3 regions of the Mesorhizobium sp. 113-3-9 genome follow, and region 3 is predicted to be linked to each of the others. Evidence: riboswitches for the same ligand, from Rfam matches in the RefSeq annotation. Region 3 holds a riboswitch; each other region holds the start of a gene.
What was found. A riboswitch is a leader RNA that binds a small molecule or an ion and turns the genes downstream of it on or off. The one in region 3 is predicted to bind cobalamin.
Positions count from the first base shown of each region.

Region 1 (6,823 bases), 240 kb from region 3:
ATGGCCAGGGTGCGATCGGCGGGCTGGGCGAGGTCGGCAAGGTTTGGCTGCTGCCGCCCACGCTCACATTGCAGTATCATTTTACCGATTTCGACGCCTTCGAGCCCTACGTCGGCGCCGGCGTGAACTATACGATCTTCTATCATCAGCAAGTCGGCAGCGCCGATGATCTCAAGGTCAAGAACACATTCGGCGCCGCGCTGCAGGTCGGATTCGACTACATGGTGGACGAGCACTGGGGCGTCAACTTCGACGTGAAGAAGCTTTTCCTCAGGCCCGACTTCGACGTCACTGTCGCCGGCACCAAGCTCACAGGCAAGGCCAGGCTCGATCCCTGGTTGATAGGCGCAGGTCTGACCTACCGCTTCTGAGGACGAAGCACACTGAGGGGCACTTTTCGAAGTCCGCGCGCGGATCATCCGTGCCGAGAAGTGGACCCGCGATGGTTCTTAAAGGAGCTGTTGGCATGCGCGTAGAAAACGATCATTGCGACGTGATCGGTGTGCCGGCCGCTCCCACGCAACTTGATCGTCTTTCTTCTGCGATTCTGCGGCAGGGGGGGATGGCGCGAGTGTCGCTTCCAGGCGATCTGGTGACCTGGGCGGCAGCCCGTCACCAGACGCTCAGGCAGATGCTTTCCGACCAGCGTTTCAACAAGGACTGGCGACAGTGGCGGGCGCTGCAGGACGGCGAGATTCCCGAGGATCATCCGCTGATCGGGATATGCAAAGTGGACAACATGACCACGGCGCACGGCGCCGATCACCGGCGCTTGCGCGGCCTGCTGTCCAGCAGCTTCGCGCCCAGTCGGATCGCCTTGCTGGCGCCACGGGTCGAACAAAGCGTCGATCGACTCCTGGCCGACATGGCGCAGCGCGGCGGCAGTGCCGATCTGATGAGCGAGTTCGCCGCTCCGCTGCCCACCAACGTGATCGCCGAACTGTTCGGTTTGCCGGACGAACAGCGCGAAGAGATCGTCGCGCTCACCTACAGCATGGCCAACACCTCCGCCACAGCCGAAGAGGTGCGACAGACGCGGCAGCGCATCCCGGAGTTCTTCCGTCGCCTGATCGCGCTCAAGCGGGGCCAGCTCGGAGATGATCTGGCTTCGGCCCTGATCGTCGCCCGTGACAAAGGCGAGCTCGTTTCCGACACCGAGCTCATCGACATGCTGTTCATGGTGCTCTCTGCGGGCTTCGTGACCACCGCCGGCGTCATCGGCAATGGCGTGCTGGCATTGCTGACGCATCCGCAGCAACTGCACTTGGTGCGCAGCGGCCAAGTTCCGTGGTCACAGGCGATCGAGGAGATCCTGCGCTGGGGCAGCTCAGCGGCCAATCTGCCGTTCCGCTATGCCACCCAGGACGTGGAGATCGACGGATGCATGGTCCGCCGCGGCGATGCCGTCCTGATGGCGTTCCATGCGGCGAACCGGGACGAACAGGCCTTCGGCCCCGGCGCCGACAGGTTCGATGTCACCCGGCGGCACAACCCGCATTTGTCGTTCGGTGAGGGGCCGCATGCCTGCCTGGGCGCTGCGCTGGCGCGCCTGGAATTGCGCTGCGCCTTCCCCGCGCTGTTCGGGCGGCTGGAGGATCTGGCGCTGACCATCGCCGCGGAGGACGTCGTCTACATTCCGTCTTACGTCATTCGCTGCCCGCAGCGCCTGCCGGTCACCTTCCGCCCTTCCATCGCTTAGAGAGTGCGGCATTCACCCCGGATTCGGTGATTCTTGGTTTGCCGGAGTGGCTGGTCTCGCGCGAGGGGGGGCGAGCATGCCCGGTTACGCACGATCGTGGCGCCGGCGTTCAGCAACCGAGGGTGAAGCTGCTCGCGGAGCAGGTCGAGGCGAGCGCCGCGCAGTTTGTCGAGACGCTGGCGGCCCGGCCCCAGTCCGCCCACCTGCGGCGCCACCTCTTCTTTCCGCTTGCGGCCATGGTCATCAGCGCGCTGGAATGCGCAAGCACGCTGAGCGAAGCCGAGCGGGAACAAATACCGGGATTCCCGGCTGACCGTGACGACCTGGCCCGACTTTACGCCCTTTGAGCCCGGCGACCTCGATCTGATCCGGCGTCGCCGATGGGGACAAGGATCTCTCCGAGCCTGCACTGATAAGAGGCGGCATCGTAAGCGGCTTTGGGCGAAAGAGACCGATCAGCGCAAGGGCATTATTCGCATCATCACATAAACATCTCGTTATATGCATTGACAAGGAGCGAAGCTGCTGTGATTGTGCGCATGTCGTGGTTCTCCGCGCGGCACTGCTGTAGCGGAGCTAAGAGGGAAGCCGGTGCGATGCCGGCGCTGCCCCCGCAACTGTTAGCGGCGAGCCAAGCCCATTGGTGTCACTGAGGCGAACGGCCTCGGGAAGACGGGCAGAGGCTTTGACCCGCGAGCCAGGAGACCTGCCACGACGAACAACGTCCACGGGCGGGGTGTCTCGGTGGCCGCGGTAGCTTGGCTTCGTGCCGCCTGCTTGCGCGTTCCTTGTCCCCACGCCCCAACCATCGGGGTATGGCATGACTGTCTCTCAACAAATTCCAGTGGCAACGCTCGGCGTGCCGCGTATCGGTCGACGGCGGGAACTCAAATTCGCGCTTGAAAGCTACTGGTCCGGAAAATCTCCCGCTGCCGACCTGCTCGCGACGGCGAAGGCGCTACGCGCCGCCAGCTGGAGGGAGCAGCACGATCACGGCGTGTCGAAAATCCCGTCCAACGATTTCTCGCTTTATGACCATGTGCTCGACACCGTCATCATGGTCGGCGCCGTGCCGGCACGATACGTCTGGACTGACGGCGAGGTCCCACTCGATACCTATTTCGCCATGGCGCGCGGCGACCAAGGTCAGGCCGCTGATTGTGGACATGCCGGTGACGAGCATGCGGCCAACGGGCATGGCCTTGCCGCGATGGAAATGACCAAATGGTTCGACACCAACTATCACTACATTGTGCCGGAACTTACCGACGATCAGAGCTTTGCCCTCTCGTCGGCGAAACCGGTCGATCATTTCCTCGAGGCCAAGGCGCTCGGCATCCACACGCGCCCGGTCCTGCTTGGACCGGTTAGCTTTCTCAAGTTGGCGAAGTCACCTGAGGAAGGTTTCAACCCTATCGCGCTCCTGCCACGGCTGCTGCCCGTCTACGAGGAGCTCCTGCGGAGGCTGAAGCTCGCGGGAGCCGATTGGGTGCAGATCGATGAGCCGGCGCTCGTGGTCGATCTGGTTCCCAACGAACGGGATGCCCTCCAATTCGCCTACTGCCGGCTGTCAAAAGCAGCACCGGAGTTGAAGATCATGGTCGCTACCTATTTCGGATCGCTGGGAGACAATCTCGAGACCGCAATTTCTCTGCCCGTGGCGGGACTGCACGTCGATCTCGTGCGCGCTCCAGAGCAGTTGGAGACCGTCGGCCGGCTCGCGCAGAAGGAACTTGTGCTCTCGCTCGGGCTGATCGACGGCCGCAACGTCTGGCGCGCGAACCTGCCTGCCATACTTGACCGCATCAAGCCGATCGTCGCCGGCTGGCCGTTGGACCGCGTGGAGATCGCCCCGTCCTGCTCGATGCTGCATGTGCCGATCGACCTGGACATGGAGACGGCACTCGATGCGGACGTGAAATCGTGGCTCGCCTTCGCGGCGCAAAAAACCGACGAGCTGGTCGTGCTCGCCCGTGCCCTGGCTGAAGGCCGGGACGCGGTCGCCGCCGAACTAGAGGCGTCGGCTGAGGCTGCCGCCGCTCGCGCGACATCCGCTAAGGTGCATGATCCGCTCGTCGAAGGTCGGGTCGCCAGCATCAAGGTCGCCATGACGCGCCGGAAGAGCGCATTCGCCGTGCGCTCCAAGCTTCAGGCCGACACGTTTGGCTTGCCATCCTTCCCCACCACGACGATCGGCTCCTTCCCGCAAACAGCCGAGGTTCGCAAGGCGCGGGCAGCCCATGCCAAAGGCGAGCTGAGTTACGTCGACTATGAGGCGTTCCTGAAGAAAGAGATAGAAGCCGCCGTTCGCTGGCAAGAAGAGATCGGACTCGACGTGCTGGTCCACGGCGAATTCGAGCGCAACGATATGGTGCAGTATTTCGCCGAGCAGCTCCGCGGCTTCGCCTTCACGCAACACGGGTGGGTGCAAAGCTACGGCTCGCGCTTTGTGCGACCCCCGATCATCATTGGAGATGTGTCGCGACAACAGCCGATGACACTACACTGGTGGCGATACGCCCAGTCGCTGACGCTAAAGCCGGTGAAGGGCATGCTTACCGGCCCGGTGACGATCCTCAACTGGTCCTTCGTCCGGGACGACCTTGCCCGCCCAGCCGTCTGCCGCCAGGTCGCGCTCGCCATTCGCGATGAAGTGAGCGACCTCGAAAAGGCCGGCGCCAGGATGATCCAGATCGACGAAGCCGCACTGCGCGAGGGCTTGCCGCTGCACGAGGCCGACTGGCAGGCCTATCTCGACTGGGCCGTCGAATGCTTCCGGCTGGCTTCAACAGCGGTCGGCGATGCGACCCAGATCCACACCCATATGTGCTACTCCGAGTTCGGCGATATCGTGGACGCGATTGCCGCAATGGATGCCGATGTGATCTCGATTGAAACTTCGCGCTCGCAGATGGAACTGCTCGATACGCTGCGAACCTTCAAGTATCCGAACGAGATCGGTCCTGGCGTCTATGACATTCACTCGCCGCGGGTCCCGGAAGTGGGGGAGATTTCCAACCTTATCATGCTTGCGCGCGAGCGATTGTCGGATGGCCAACTGTGGGTGAATCCCGACTGCGGTCTCAAAACGCGCAGATGGGAGGAGGTCCGCCCTGCGCTGGTGAACATGGTGGCTGCGGCACGCGCAATTCGGCAAAAAGCGCAGACGGCGTAGGGCTCGGTGCCACTCGCCGGCGGTGAGCGGCAACGCCACACACCGGGCATCCTTGGGGGAGTCTATCCGGCGCGCCCAAGGCAATCGCGCTGCCGGTGACGAAGCGCCTCGGCAAGCTTGGCCTGGCCGCGGCCCTTGTCATGGCGCGTCGAAGTCAGCTGTTCCAGAGGCGGCCGTTGGCGGGCGATTGAAGGAGGCTTGGGCCTCAAATGAGCCGGCCAGAAACGAGAAGGCTCTCCGCCAGCCCGTTTCGGATTATTCCGTATTGGGATAATCGAAATCACTATCGTCTCCCAACCTTGATCGCCGAAACCCCGGTCCCGACCATGGGGAGAAACATCGGCGATCACGCACCCCGGTCCCGGAGCGTGTTCCGAGAAACCGGATGCAGGGCCAAGCTGGGGGAAGGTTCAAACAGCGCTTCTGGAGACTTTTGAGGCGGCATCGACGCTCCACCATCTGCAGCGGGCCAATTCCCGCTCGATGGCGTCTGCCTCTGGCTGCAATCACCATCACCGCGACGGCGAAGCCGAGCGGCCGCAGCTGGCTGGCGGACCCTTGTGTTTTGATGGTGGAAGATCAGGCGCCGGACCAGGAAAGCCGCCGCGGAAAGAGCGGGGTTGGCTTGCTCCTGGCGGAGCCGGCAGGGGTATTTGGACCGCGCTCAATACCGATGCGCAGATGGCCGAAATTCATCCGCGGCATCCTGAATATCAATCGCTGCGCAGAACGCGTGCTTCGAGCGCGGCTGCGACAAAAGCCCGTCGAGCGGTTGGTGGATGGGTCTTACCGCGTAAAACCTGCAGACAGGCGTCCATCGCTATCCTGCGTTTATCGGTCTCATGATGCAGATCCCGCAGCAAGATAGCGGCCGCGTCGTTGACGTCGAACACGATACGCTCCGAGCCGCGGCGGCTAAGCTGAACAACGACTGGTCTCTCAAATCTGGTCAACCCGGTCATCCCCCCTCCCCACAGCCACTATACGGCAAACAGCCGGATCACATTTTTTTATTCAGCCGAACGCGACCGCTGCATCTGCGCCACTGAGCCTGGCCATTGGCTAGCAAGCGATCGCCATGAGCTGCGTCTGGCCATGGTCAGCTTGCTTGCGATCTGCGGTTTTGCAGTCGGTGGTGAGGAACTGCTTCTCATTCGCGTGGTCTAGCTGTGAAACCTGGACATAGTGCACTGTTTGACGCGCCTCGCCAGTCTCAAACTCGTCGTCGAAGTCTACACCTGCACTTTTCCACTGCCCGATCTGCAGGCGGCGATCCACTGCATGGCGGAGGTTGGATCTTCCAATATGGCGACCCGCTTCGCAAAGCCGAAAAAGGCATTGCGCGCCGTGCTTACCGGCTTGCGCCCATCGTACGCATCGTAGCATGCCCTCAGGGCGGCTTCGTGGATCATGTCTCTGCGATCTTCCGGCCATTCGTTGAGAAAATCGATTGCATCCGCAAGGCCGGCAATCTCTTGGATGATGTGCGTTGCGCGCCTCACGAAAAGCGGGCTGCTGAAAGCCTCAGCGTTCATTCGTTCCTCCAACCTTCCAAATAGCCAATTTGTGTGAAGAGGCGCCGCATCGACGCGAGGCGACCCTGACACAATGTGTTGTCAGGGCGATGACGGTTCAAGAGGAAGATCCGCGACGGCGACCGGGCGTGCAGCGATCCGCCAACACATCATGCAATGGCTTTGGTTGCCATCAAACGCGGTCGTCACTATTAAGCTACGAGATGATTCTTACCCGGCTACTCTAATTCCGCAGGAGCGTTTTCATGACCGAAGAAACCGAGAGCAAAGCCGACAACCTCATCGAACTCACCGCCCATGTCGTCTCAGCCTATGTTTCGAACAATCCGGTTCCCGTCGGTGAACTGCCTGGGCTTATCGGCCAGATCCACATCGCATTGAAAGGCACTGCTGGTGGTGCCGCACCAGAAAAAT
Region 1 is NZ_AP023246.1:7,067,886-7,074,708, forward strand. Features, by position in the region: gene MesoLj_RS33805 (OmpW/AlkL family protein) at 1-371, shown strand, start outside; gene MesoLj_RS33810 (cytochrome P450 family protein) at 467-1,699, shown strand; partial or broken gene MesoLj_RS33815 (cytochrome P450) at 1,666-1,953, shown strand; cobalamin riboswitch at 2,228-2,427, shown strand; gene metE (5-methyltetrahydropteroyltriglutamate--homocysteine S-methyltransferase) at 2,544-4,874, shown strand; gene MesoLj_RS33825 (DUF982 domain-containing protein) at 5,588-5,767, opposite strand; gene MesoLj_RS33830 (DUF982 domain-containing protein) at 6,107-6,409, opposite strand; gene MesoLj_RS33835 (MucR family transcriptional regulator) at 6,655-6,823, shown strand, end outside.
Region 1: it holds a riboswitch for cobalamin, as region 3 does, so the genes downstream of both, metE (5-methyltetrahydropteroyltriglutamate--homocysteine S-methyltransferase) here and MesoLj_RS32800 (ribonucleoside-diphosphate reductase subunit alpha) in region 3, are expected to answer to the same signal.

Region 2 (6,823 bases), 1.5 Mb from region 3:
GCACATCTACCAGGCGGTCGGCTTCACACTGACCGAGGAAGAGCCTCACCACTCCTTCGGCAAGGATCTGGTTGGCCAGACCTGGGACTTGGAATTGTAGTGCCGGTCAATCCTTGATCGGCACCCAGATCTCTAGTCCGCCATTGCCGCTGCGCGGATCGAACTCCGGACCGTAGCGTTCGAATTCCGGCGCGTCCGCTATCTCGTGCCCGGAGGCCGGCAGCCATTTGTTCCAGATCGTGTTGACGGTGCGGCGGATGGTCGAGATGTGCTCGCGATGCGCAAACACCGCATATTTCTGGGCGGGTATGCGCACGCGGCTGAGTTCCCTTGGAAGGTCGGAAAAATCGGTGACCTCGACACCGGCGACGTAGTCGAAATTGCCGGCATCGTCGCCGTTGGCGCAGACGCCGTAGGCGACGTCGCCGGTCTCGCCTGGAATGTTGCCGATATAGGGACCAAAGCGTTGCCACTGCATCGGAATGGCGGCGCTGGTTTCACAGGTGTAGCGTTCGCCGAGCCCAGCGATCAGCAACGGCCGGCTGGTCTCGAAGCGCGATGGTTCGAGGGCCGAAAGAAAGGATTGGTCCATCAGGATCGGCTCCACGAGGTCGAGGGTCTTGGTCGAGCCTTGCGCGCGCACCATCTCGGGCGTGGTGCCGAACTGGTCGCGGAAGGCGCGGGTGAAAGCCTCATGCGAGCTGTAGCCGGCATCGAGCGCCACCGAGAGGATGTCGGGGGCTCCGCCGGCCAGCCTGCGCGCCGCCTCGGTCAGCCTGCGTGCGCGCATGTAGCCCATGACCGAGCGGCCGGTGGCAGCGCCGAAGGCGCGCGTCACATGAAAGCGCGACACGCCGCTGCTTTGGGCGACATCGTCGAGCGAGATCGCCTCCGGCAGATGGCTCTCGACAAACCACAGCGCTTTCTCGGTCGGGTTCATGGGTTCCTCGCATTGAGCGGATCATCTTGCCGCCTTCGCGCGCGGCAGTTTGATCGAAATTGCGCTTGCCGTGCAATCCGGACGGCAACGCTCCGCGGCCAGCCGCATCTCCAGGAGCGAGACTGGCTAGATGTCTTCTTTCGGGCAGAAAGCCTCACTTGACTTAGCCGAGCGGTACGATTTAAATCGTAATGTAATTACATTACGTCTGTAAGTTCAGCGCCGCCGCGGGATCGACAATGCACCGAGAAATCCGTTGCGAAGCAATTGGGGGAAAACTACGATCGAGTGGTGATGGTCCCCGAGTCGAAAGGCGAGGGGTGAAAAGGGAACACGGTGAGACCCAATAGGTCGAAGCCGTGGCTGCCCCCGCAACTGTAAGCGGTGAGCAAGATCCGAAATGCCACTGGCCGGCAAGGCTGGGAAGGCAGGATTGCGCAACGACCCGCGAGCCAGGAGACCTGCCATCACTGAGTTGACCGGACGGGGTGTGCCGGGAGGAAACGTGGACGTCGGTCTTGTCGGCCGTCTCGCCAACATCCTTCCGTCGCCAGTTTTGGAAAGTGACGGAAGTTGGACGGCGCTATCGATCACCGCATCATCGTGTGCACGCTTTGCCGTGACGTTCCGACCGGCATCAGGTCGGGCGAAAGCCTGTGCGCCGATTTGCGCTCCCGGCTCTCGGCCCATGATGAACCCGCCGTGGCGCATGGCTTCACGATCGAGGGCGTCGAATGCATGGCGGGCTGCGCACGGCCGCTGACGGTAGCCTTCCAGGCGCCGGGCAAGGCTACCTATCTCTTCGGCTCCGTCGATGCCGAGGCCGACGCCGGTGATCTCGTGCGATTTGCCAGGCTTTACGCCTCGCTCGCCGACGGCTGGTGCAATTCCGGCCAACGTCCGCCGCGACTAGCCGGCAAGACGCTGGCCCGCATCCCGGCGCCGGGCAAGCTGGCGGGTGATAGCCGATGACAATGCCACTCCTCGAAGCGCGCGACCTGGGTGCCGTGGCGAATGGCCGGAATCTGGTCCATGCGGTCAGCCTTTCTATCGCCACCGGCGATCGTCTCGCCATCATCGGCCCCAATGGCGCTGGCAAGACGACACTGCTGCACATGCTGTCGGGCATGCTCAGGCCAAGTTCGGGCGAGGTGAAGCTTGGCGGGCGACGCCTGGACAGGATCTCGACAGCCGAGCGGGCCTTGCACATGGCCGTCGTCGGCCAGACCGACCAGCCGGATCCGCGGCTGGCGGTGATCGACTATGTCGAACTTGGCCGTGTTCCGCATGCCGGCCTGAGGCGCAGGAGCGACGAGCGCGACATTGTCGTCGACGCCCTGCGCCGGACCGGCCTTTTGCCGTTGCTCGGCCGCACCATTGGCTCGCTGTCTGGCGGGGAGCGCCAACGCGCCCAGCTGGCGCGCGCCATCGCACAGCAACCGAAAGTGTTGTTCCTCGACGAGCCGACCAACCATCTCGACCCGCGTGCTCGCGGCGAGCTTCTCGAACTCGTCGCGGGCTTCGGCATGACGGTGATCGCGGTGCTGCATGACCTGGCCCTTGTGGCGCCTTTCGCAACCAGGGTCGCGGTGATGAACGAAGCCCGGCTGCACGCGCTGGCCGCACCGCGCGAAGCGCTGACGCAACAGCTGATCCGCGAGATTTTCGGCGTCGACGTGTTTCGCCTGCGTCACCCCACCGAGGACCGTGAACTGACTGTGTTCGATGTTCCGAACCGCGCCGTGCCGCCATCCTGATCGAACCATCCCTCATCAACACTGTTCAACCAAGGAGCAAAATCCGTGAAACGTCTCGCCTTGTCGCTCGTCTTTTCCTTGCTGGCCTCTACCGCCTTCGCTTTCCCCGTCACCGTCGACAGTTGCGGCAAGCCGCTGACCTTCGACGCGCCGCCCAAGCGCGCCGTCATCCATGACCTCAACATGGCCGAGATGGCCTTCGCGCTGAAGCTGCAGCCGTCGATCGTCGGCCTGACCGGCATCACCGGATGGTACAAGGTCGGCCCCGAATTCAAGGCCGAGCAGGGCTCCATCCCGGAACTCGCGCCCAAATACCCGACGCTCGAGAACCTGGTCGCCGTCGAGCCCGATTTCTTCTTCGCCGGCTGGTACTATGGCATGAAGCCGGGCGGCGACGTGACGCCCGACACGCTCGCCCCACATGGCATCAAGACACTGGTGCTGACCGAGAGCTGCGTCCATCTCGACAAGAACCGCCCGGCGGCTTCCATGGACCTGCTCTATGGCGATGTTGAAAAGCTGGGCAAGATCTTTGGCAAGGAGACCGAGGCGCAGAAGCTTGTCGCCGGCTGGAAGGCGCAACTCGCCGACATCACCGCGAAGGTCGGCGACGCCAAGGGAACCCGCGTGTTCCTCTATGATTCCGGCGAGGACAAGCCGTTCACCGCCGGAAAATTCGCCATCCCTAGCGCCATGATATCAGCCGCCGGCGGTGACAACATCATGGCCGACATGGACACCAGCTGGGGCAACACGGACTGGGAAACCGTGGCCTCGCGCAATCCGCAATTCCTCATCCTGCTCGACTACCAGGATGGCGGCGGCTACAGGAAACTGCTCGATTTCCTGAAGGCGCATCCGGCGATGAAGGAGACGGACGCGGTCAAGAACGAGCGTTTCGTGGCCCTTCGCTATGCCGAACTGACGCCTGGACCGGCAAACATCGAGGCGATCGCCAAGATCGCCAAGGCGATGCATCCGGAAGCGTTCTGATGCTTCTTGCCCCAGGGCAAAAATCCGGCGCGCTTTCGGGGCACAAGGCATTCGCGCTGGCCATGGTGGCGGGCACGGTGGCGGTCGTCGCCCTCGTGCTGCTGTCGATAGCCTATGGTTCGACGCTGATCCCGCTGACCGACGTCATCGCCTCGCTTGGCCATGCCGTCGGGATGCATGAACACCAGGTGTCGGGCCCGGTAGGCAAGATCGTCGTCGATCTCAGGCTGCCGCGCACGATCCTGGCGGTCTGTGTCGGTGCCGGCCTCGGTATAACAGGTGCTTTGCTGCAGACGGTGACCCGCAACGGTCTCGCCGATCCTTTCCTGTTCGGCCTGTCGTCGGGGGCCGCCGCCGGCGCTGTTTCCGTCATCACCGTCTTCGGCGACAGTTTTGGCATCTGGACCTTGCCGGTCGCCGCCTTCACCGGCGGCATACTGGCCGCCTGCATCGTCCTGCTGCTGGTCGCACGGGTCAGGGGGCAGGGGCCGGAGCGGCTGATCCTCGCCGGCCTTGCCGTCTCCTTCCTGTTCACCGCCTTGACCAACTATCTGGTCTTTGCCGGAGACCAGCGTGCGGCCCATTCGGTGCTGTTCTGGACGATGGGCGGGCTCGGACTGGCGCGCTGGGACAATGTCTGGCTGGGCGCCTTGGGAGCCGGCACGATCGCGGCCTACGGGCTGTGGAACCACCGCAGGCTGGACGCCTTCCTGGCCGGTGAAAGTGCTGCCGAAAGCCTTGGCGTGCCGGTGGCGCGCATGCGCAGGGCGACGTTTCTCGTTGCGGCCTTCTCGACGGCAATTCTCGTCTCGGTCGCCGGCGTCATCGGCTTTGTCGGATTGATGATCCCGCATCTGTCGCGGCCGCTGGCCGGTCCCTTGCATCTGCGCCTGATCGCAAGCTGTGCATTGTTCGGGGCTGTGCTCTTGCTGGCAAGCGATCTTCTCGCCCGGACGCTGCTGCCGCCGCAGGAACTGCCGATAGGCATCATAACCAGCTCGCTCGGTGCCTTCTTCGTCGTCACGCTGGTCGTCCGAAACCGCCTGTGAAAAGGCCGATTCCTGCCTGGCCGGCTGTCTCCAGCGGTTCACTGATTGCCAGCCGCGATCGCGTTGCAAGACCGCCATGCACATTTGCCGGCTTCGGCCGTCACGTGACATCTTGAATAGTAAGCACGCTTATTATATGTATCGCTCATGGTTTCTGATGGCATAGATAGACTGGGCTTTTTGATCCACGACGTGCAACGTCTGCTGCGCAAGCGCTTCGAGACGCGTGCCAGCGGGCTTGGCCTTTCGTCGGCGCAATGGCGCCTCATGGTGCGTGTCGCCAAGGAGGCAGGCGTTACCCAGGCGCGGCTCGCGGAACTGCTCGAAATCGAGCCGATCAGCGTCTCGCGCCTCGTCGACCGGATGGAGGAGGGCGGCTGGATCGAACGCCGCGCCGACGCCGCCGACCGTCGCGTGCGCATGATTTTCCCGACAGCCAAGGCGAGCGCCGCCTATGCCGAGGTCAAGAGCCTCGCCGGCGAAGTCTATGAGGAATCGCTTGTCGGCGTTTCGCCCGAGGACCGCCGCGTCCTGATCAGGGCGCTCGATGTAATCGTGCAGAATCTGACGGACGGCGAGGCTTCGTCGCTTGAAAAGGTAAAGAGTGCGGAAGGCGCAGCAGCATGAATGCGGTAGCCAAGGTCGACGAAAACGCCCCCAAGGTCGAGATGGAAGCACCGGCCCAGCCGGTTGCCGCCCCTGTCGCGGTCGCCCCGCCCGTAGTGCCGGTGCCGGCGGCGCCGAAGAAGAAGCGCCGCATGGGCCGCTTCTTTTTGATGTTCGCCTTGCCGGCCGCGCTGATCATCGGCGGCGGCTATGTCTGGGTGACCGGTGGGCGCTATCAGGAGACGGAGAACGCCAATCTGCAGCAGGCCAAGGTGTCGATCGCCTCGGACACGGCAGGCCGCATCGTCCAGGTCGCCATATCGGACCATCAGTTGGTCAAGCAGGGGGATCTCCTGTTCGCAATCGACCCCGAGCCTTACCGGATCGCGCTCGCCCAGGCCGACGCCGCGGTTGCCGCGGCACGCCTCAATGTCGAGCAACTGCGTGCCGCCTACAGCCAGTCGATGGCGCAGGAGAAGTCCGCCAGCAGCGAGGTCGACTACGCCCAGTCGCAATATGACCGCGCCGCCGATCTCGCGCAGAAGGGCATCAACGCCAAGTCGTCGCTGGATCAGGCCCGCAACGACCTCGACAAGGCAAAGCAGCAGGTCGCCGTCGCCCAGCAAGGCATCGTCAGCGCCAAGGCAGCACTTGGCGGCAACCCCGACATCGAAACCGACAAGCATCCAACCGTGATGTCGGCGCTCGCCGCGCGTGACAAGGCCGCCTACGACCTAGCGCAGACCACGGTCAAGGCGCCCGCCGATGGCGTCATCTCGCAAGCCTCGTCGTTCAAGGTCGGCCAGTTTGTCGGCTCCGGCACGCCGCTGTTTTCGCTGGTCGAGACCGGCGACACCTGGATCGATGCCAATTTCAAGGAAACCCAGCTCACCAACATGAAGCCGGGCCAGAAGGCCGAGATCGTGGTCGATACCTATCCGGGCAAGACCTTCGAGGCGACGGTCAAGGCGATCGGTGCGGGAACGGGTGCTGAATTCTCGCTGCTGCCCGCACAGAACGCCACCGGCAACTGGGTCAAGGTCACGCAGCGCATCCCGGTGCGCCTGGAGCTTACCGATCCCGACGCCAGGATGGCGCTGCGGACGGGCATGAGCGCCTCTGTCACCGTCGACACCGGCGTTGCCCGCGGTTTCCCCGCGATATTCGGTCACGCCAAGGCTGGCGAGGCCGCGCAATAAGTCAGCGGAAGCCCGCGCGGACCAGGCGGGTGGACGTGGATAAAAGGATTGGTCTGATGGGAGGAGTGGGAAGGATCAGCGCCTGGTTCGAGCCGCGTTGCGGCTTGGCCGAATCTGAAATCTTCGACACGGACCCGTCGGTCCTCATGTTTCCGGGCGGCAGGCATCCGCTCATCAGAGAGTCTCGGTCGATGTAACCCCCACATCGATAATCGCGTCCCACCGCGATGAGGCTCTCTCAACGGAAGGCTTTGCCGCCCGGAAACCCTATGTACACGT
Region 2 is NZ_AP023246.1:5,339,994-5,346,816, reverse strand. Features, by position in the region: gene MesoLj_RS26220 (bifunctional helix-turn-helix transcriptional regulator/GNAT family N-acetyltransferase) at 1-100, shown strand, start outside; gene MesoLj_RS26215 (AraC family transcriptional regulator) at 107-940, opposite strand; cobalamin riboswitch at 1,219-1,423, shown strand; gene MesoLj_RS26210 (DUF1636 family protein) at 1,514-1,912, shown strand; gene MesoLj_RS26205 (ABC transporter ATP-binding protein) at 1,909-2,697, shown strand; gene MesoLj_RS26200 (ABC transporter substrate-binding protein) at 2,743-3,690, shown strand; gene MesoLj_RS26195 (FecCD family ABC transporter permease) at 3,690-4,739, shown strand; gene MesoLj_RS26190 (MarR family winged helix-turn-helix transcriptional regulator) at 4,887-5,366, shown strand; gene MesoLj_RS26185 (HlyD family secretion protein) at 5,363-6,544, shown strand.
Region 2: it holds a riboswitch for cobalamin, as region 3 does, so the genes downstream of both, MesoLj_RS26210 (DUF1636 family protein) here and MesoLj_RS32800 (ribonucleoside-diphosphate reductase subunit alpha) in region 3, are expected to answer to the same signal.

Region 3 (6,823 bases):
GACCTTCTTGACCGCGTCGAAATAGACATTGGTCATTTCGTAGAGGCCAACGCCATAGGTCCCGCTCTCGACACCGTATTTCGCCTTGAACTTGGCCGCCACCTCGTCGGCGCGCGGGTTCTTCGGCGTCGTCAGCGCCCCGCCCAGGAGATTGTAGATCACACCGTTCGACTTCTTGCCGGTCAGTTCGACGAATTCCGGAACGCTCGGCGCATATTGCAGGAAGACCAGGCTCTTGGTCGGCTGCTCGAGGAACTGGTTCAGGAAGGATGCCGAATTGCCCGGCAGATAGTCGGTATTGATGACGACGTCCGGGACATTCTCGCGCACCTTGGCGAGGATCGAGCGCCAGTCGGTCACTTCGCCGAACGGAACGATCTCGTCGACCGTGATGGTCCAGCCCTTTTCCTTGAAGGTCTTCTTCATGCCTTCGGAGATGGTCTTGGAATAGGCGTTGTCCGAGGAGATGATGGCGACCTTCTTGGTCGGCAAGGTGATCTTGCCGTCGGCCGCGAGCTTCTCTACGAACAGGGTGACGTCGGTGTTATAGGCGTCGAAGGACGGCGTCAGCGACCAGCAGCACATGTATTTGTCAGGGTTCGGCGCGATGATATCCTTGGTCTGCTGCGAGGTGGCCGCGAGCATGTAGGGCATCTCGGCCTCGGCCATGTTGTCGATCTCGAAATTCGTCAAGCTGGCGTAACCGGTGAGCATGAACTGCACGCCGGGATCGCCAAGCAGGCGCTCGACCGCGCTGGTGACATTGCCAGCGGACTGATCCTTGACGTCGCCGACCACCAGTTCGAACGTGTTGCCGGCAACGCCGCCGGCCGCGTTTGCCTCGTCGATCGCCATCTGTACGCCGCGCTGGAATTCCTGCCCGTCCGCCGCGGCGGGCCCGGTGATAGGCGCGAGCAGGCCGATCTTGACGACGTCGGCGAAAGCGGGCGCGCTCGCCGTGGCAAACACGCCGATCAGCGCGCTGCTCATCAGCATATGGCGGATTCTGTTGCCTGCGGATTTGAATTTCATCGTGCGGTTCCCTGTTTTCCTCCCGTTCATCGGGAGTTGGATAATTGACAATCTACGCATAATTGTTCTTATTTGAAAAGGATTTTTCAACGCAGCCTGACCGGGAAGACGGTTCCCGCAAAAGGTATGGAAGCCGTGGCGCTTTGCTGCGCATCTGCACTAAAACAAGGCAATTCCAGACGGAGCGGACCATGACGATCTCGCAGAAGACCCTTGAAACCAGCCACGGCAAGATCGCCGTTCGCGAGACCGGTGGCAAAGGCACCGCCGTGTTGCTGATCCACGGCAATTCCTCTTCCGGAGCTGTTTTCCGCAACCAGCTCGAGAGCCAGCTGGGCGAGCGCTACCGTATCATCGCTCCCGATCTGCCGGGCCACGGGGCATCAGGTGATGCGATCGATCCGGACCGCTCCTACAGCATGGAGGGCTATGCCGATGCGATGACCGAAGTGCTCGGGCTGCTCGGCATCGACAAGGCCATCGTCTTCGGCTGGTCGCTTGGCGGCCATATCGGATTGGAGATGATCGACCGCTTTCCCGGCCTGCTCGGCCTGATGATCACAGGCACCCCGCCAGTGGCGCCCTCGGAGGTCGGCAACGGCTTCAAACCGAGCCCGCACATGCACCTTGCCGGACAGGAAAGTTTCACTGCCGCCGATGTCGAGGCCTATGCGCGCAGCACCTGCGGTGAGCCGTTCGAGCCGTTTCTCCTCGACACTGTCGCACGCACTGACGGTCGCGCACGGCGCCTGATGTTCGAGAAATTCGCGGCCGGCACCGGCCGCAACCAGCGCGAGATCGTCGCCGGCAAGACGCCGCCCATCGCCGTTCTGAACGGCATCGACGAACCGTTCGTCAACACCGATTTCGTCGCGGCCGTGAAAATTTCCAACCTGTGGGAAGGCAAGGCGCATCTGCTCGACGATTCAGGCCATGCGCCGTTCTGGGATTCGCCCGGCCGCTTCGATCCAATCTTCGCCCGCTTCCTGGCGAGCGTCGACAAGGCTTAGGGTCGACGCCCTGTTGACGATCCAAAATTCGAATCGTCAAGCCATTGACAGGTTGGGGTCCGGAGACGCTACATATAGCCATCGTGGTTCTTTCGAATCTGTTTGGATTCGGGAGCTAAGAGGGAAGCCGGTGAGCGATTCTTCGCAATGCCGGCGCTGCCCCCGCAACTGTAAGCAGCGAGCTTAAGTCGAGTAATGCCACTGGCGTGGACGCGCTGGGAAGGCCGACGGAAGCGACGACCTGCGAGCCAGGAGACCTGCCGCGATGAATTTGAACGTCCACGGGCGGGGTGTCCCGGTGGTGCGCTTGCTGCGGCCGAATCTCCGGCCGTCACTCAGGCATGCGTGCGCCAAGGCCTCCGTCTCCAACCAATCGGGGATCATGATGCCGGCGACTTCCACCATCCACACCAACGGGACCGATCGGGTTCCTTTCTCTCGCATCGATACATCGGCCCAGCCTGCGCGGCCGGCCTATCAGGTCATCCGCCGCAACGGCTCGGTGACGCCGTTCGACGCCACCAAGATCGCGGTTGCGCTGACCAAGGCTTTTCTGGCGGTCGAGGGTTCGGTGGCCGCCGGTTCGCGGCGTGTCCATGACGTCGTGGAGGAACTGACCGCGCAGGTTATGGCAGCGCTCACCCGCCGTGCGGACGCTGGCCGCACCTTCCACATCGAGGAGATCCAGGACCAGGTCGAACTGGCGCTGATGCGCAGCGAACACCACAAGGTGGCACGCGCCTACGTGCTCTACCGCGAGGAGCGCAGTCGCGACCGCCAGGCCCACAGCGCGAGCGTGGCGGACGCGTCGTCGTCGGTGCTCAAGGTCAAGGCGGACGACGGCAGCCTGGCGCCGCTCGACGAGGCGCGGCTGCGTCGGGTCATCGACGAGGCCTGCGCCGGCCTGGAAGCGGTTTCAGCTGAAACCATCCTCACCGAGACCAGGCGCAACCTCTATGACGGCATCACGCTGGATGAATTGTCGCTGGCGCCGATCCTGGCGGCGCGCACGCTGGTCGAGACCGAACCGAACTATGCCTTCGTCAGCGCCCGCCTGCTGCTCGACCGGCTGCGGCGCGAGGCGCTGAGTTTTGTCGCCGGCAGGGCGGAACAGGCGACGCATGCCGAGATGGCGAGCCGCTACGCCTCCTATTTCCCGCAATGTATGTCCACCGGCATCAAGGCCGAACTGATCGATCCCGAACTTGGCCGCTATGATCTCGCCCGCCTCGGCGCCGCGCTGAAGCCGGAGCGCGACCTGCAGTTCCAGTTCCTCGGCCTGCAGACGCTCTACGACCGCTATTTCCTGCACGCCAGCGGCAAGCGCTTCGAACTGCCGCAGGCCTTCTTCATGCGCGTCGCCATGGGGCTTGCCATCAGAGAGATCGACCGCGAGGCGCGCGCCATCGAATTCTATGACCTGCTGTCGTCTTTCGACTTCATGGCCTCGACCCCGACGCTGTTCAATTCCGGTACGCTCAGGCCGCAGCTGTCCTCATGCTTTCTGACCACGGTCGCCGACGATCTCGACGGCATCTTCAAGGCCGTGAAGGACAATGCGCTGCTCGCCAAATATTCGGGCGGTCTCGGCAATGACTGGACGCCGGTGCGTGGCCTCGGCGCCCACATCAAGGGCACCAATGGCGAGAGCCAGGGCATCGTGCCGTTCCTGAAGGTCGCCAACGACACGGCGATCGCCGTCAACCAGGGCGGAAAACGCAAGGGCGCGGTCTGCGCCTATCTCGAGACCTGGCATGTCGACATCGAGGAGTTCCTCGACCTGAGGAAAAATACCGGCGACGACCGCCGCCGCACGCATGACATGAACACCGCCAACTGGGTGCCGGACCTGTTCATGAGCCGCGTCGAAGCCGATGCCGAGTGGACGCTGTTCTCGCCTGATGAAACGCCCGACCTGCACGACCTCTACGGCACGGCCTTCAAGGCGGCCTACGAAGCCTTTGAGGCGAAGGCCGCCGCCGGCGGTGTCAAGGTGTTCAAGAAGGTTCGCGCGCTCGACCTGTGGCGCAAGATGCTGACCATGCTGTTCGAGACCGGGCACCCCTGGATCACCTTCAAGGACCCCTGCAACATCCGCTCGCCGCAAGGCCATGTCGGCGTCGTGCATTCCTCGAACCTGTGCACCGAGATCACGCTCAACACCTCGAAGGACGAGGTCGCCGTCTGCAATCTGGGTTCCGTCAATCTCGCCAACCACGTCACCCTGAAAGGCCTCGACCTCGATCACCTGGCGCGGACGACCGGTACGGCGATGCGTATGCTCGACAATGTCATCGACATCAATTTCTACACCATCCCGGAGGCACGGCAGTCCAATCTGCGCCACCGTCCGGTCGGTCTCGGCCTGATGGGTTTCCAGGATGCGCTGCAGGCGCTGCGCATTGCCTATGCATCGCCCGAGGCGATCGCCTTCGCCGACACCAGCATGGAGGCGATCGCCTACAACGCGATTTCCGCTTCCTGCGATCTCGCCGCCGAGCGCGGCCGCTATCCCAGCTTCGAAGGTTCGCTCTGGTCGAAAGGCGTGCTGCCGATCGACTCGATCGGGCTGGTGTCGGACGCGCGCGGCGCGAAGGTCGACATGGATTGCTCATCGACGCTCGACTGGGAGAGCTTGCGCAAGCGGGTAAGGAAGACCGGCATGCGCAACTCCAACACCATGGCGATCGCACCGACGGCGACGATTTCCAACATCTGCGGCGTCGCGCAGTCGATCGAGCCCGCCTACCAGAACCTGTTCGTCAAATCGAACATGTCTGGCGACTTCACCGTGGTGAATGCCGCGCTGGTGCATGACCTCAAGGCCCGCGGCCTGTGGGACGAGGTGATGGTCTCCGACCTCAAATATTTCGATGGCTCGGTCGGCCAGATCGACCGCGTGCCCGACGACCTCAAGGCGCTCTATGCCACCGCCTTCGAGATCGACTCCGCCTGGCTGATCGAGGCGGCGTCGCGGCGCCAGAAATGGATCGACCAGTCGCAGTCGCTCAACCTCTACATCGCCAATCCCTCCGGCAGGAAGCTCGATGAACTCTACCGGCTGGCGTGGCGCATGGGCCTGAAGACCACCTACTATCTGCGCTCGCGTTCGGCCTCGCATGTCGAGAAATCGACGCTCAAGGGCACCGATGGAAAGCTCAATGCGGTGTCGTCGGTTGCCGCCGTTGCCGCCGCTCCAATCGTCATCAGTGAGGATGCCGCCTGGGGCAAGGCCTGCGCCGTCGACGATCCCGAATGCGAAGCCTGCCAGTAAGCAGCAAGAGAACAGGAAGAAAAAATGCTCGATTGGTCAGAACCAACCGCCGCCGCCCGCCATCCCGCGCCGACGGAGCCTCCGCTCGCCGATGCCACCGGCCTCGGTCTCATCGAACGCGGCGGCGGCCGCGTTCGTGTCGACGACAAGCGCATGATCAACGCGCGTGCCGACGTCAACCAGCTGCTGCCCCTGAAGTATCGCTGGGCCTGGGAAAAATACCTCAATGGCTGCAACAATCACTGGATGCCGACCGAAGTGTCGATGCAGGCCGACATCGCGCTGTGGAAGTCGAAGGACGGATTGACGGAGGATGAGCGGCGCATGCTGAAGCGCAATCTCGGCTTCTTCGCGGCATCGGAATCGCTGGTCGCCAACAACATCGTGCTGGCGATCTACCGGCATCTGACCAACCCGGAATGCCGGCAGTATCTGCTGCGGCAAGCCTTCGAGGAGGCGGTGCACACGCACACCTTCCAGTACATAGTCGAAAGCCTCGGCCTGGACGAAGGCGAGCTGTTCAACATGTACCGTGAGGTGCCGTCGATCACCGACAAGGCGGCCTGGGCGCTCAAGCACACGCAGCATCTCGACGATCCGGATTTTCGCACCGGCACGCCGCAGGCCGACCAGGCGTTCCTGCGCGACCTCGTCGCCTTCTACGTCATCTTCGAGGGCATGTGGTTTTACACCGGCTTCGCCCAGATCCTGTCGCTTGGCCGCCGCAACAAGATGGTGGGTATCGCCGAGCAGTACCAGTACATATTGCGCGACGAATCCATCCATCTGAATTTCGGCATCGACGTCATCAACCAGATCAAGATCGAGAATCCGCATCTGTGGACGAAGGCGTTCCAGGAGGAGGTGCGCGGCATGATCCGCACGGCGGCCGAACTCGAGGCCGCCTACGGACGGGACACGATGCCGCGCGGTTTCCTTGGCCTCAATGCGCCCCTCTGCGAAACCTACATGCACTTTATCGCCAACCGCCGCTGCGCCCAGCTTGGCCTGCAACTGGTCTTCGCCGAGGTCGAGAATCCGTTCCCGTGGATGTCCGAGGCCATGGACTTGAAGAAGGAAAAGAACTTCTTCGAGACCCGCGTCATCGAATACCAGAATGGCGGTGCGCTGGTCTGGGACTAACAGCACGCAGCTATTCGCGAACGATAGAACGGCGGCCATGAAGGGCGCCGCACTATACAGCCTCCTCAACCTTCGGAACGTATTTAACGCAAGGCAGGACGAGAGGACGCCGAACGCGAGCCCTGATCAGCGAAGCTGCGCTCGGCGATGGCGCCGAAGACAAGACCGATGGTGGTCCACAGCACCATATGGATGCCAAGCGAGGCAACACGGAAGCGCCACAAGAGATCGGCCGAGAATTTCTCCGGCACTTCGTTGATGGTTGGCAGCACGTACATGGCGACCGTTATGACCGCGATGAATGCCGCGCCCGCAATGATCGTTGCGTTCCAAGGGCCATACTGTGCCCAAAGCCTTCGTGACA
Region 3 is NZ_AP023246.1:6,829,662-6,836,484, reverse strand. Features, by position in the region: gene MesoLj_RS32810 (ABC transporter substrate-binding protein) at 1-1,032, opposite strand, end outside; gene MesoLj_RS32805 (alpha/beta fold hydrolase) at 1,224-2,042, shown strand; cobalamin riboswitch at 2,110-2,321, shown strand; gene MesoLj_RS32800 (ribonucleoside-diphosphate reductase subunit alpha) at 2,428-5,316, shown strand; gene MesoLj_RS32795 (ribonucleotide-diphosphate reductase subunit beta) at 5,341-6,459, shown strand; gene MesoLj_RS32790 (CbtA family protein) at 6,543-6,823, opposite strand, start outside.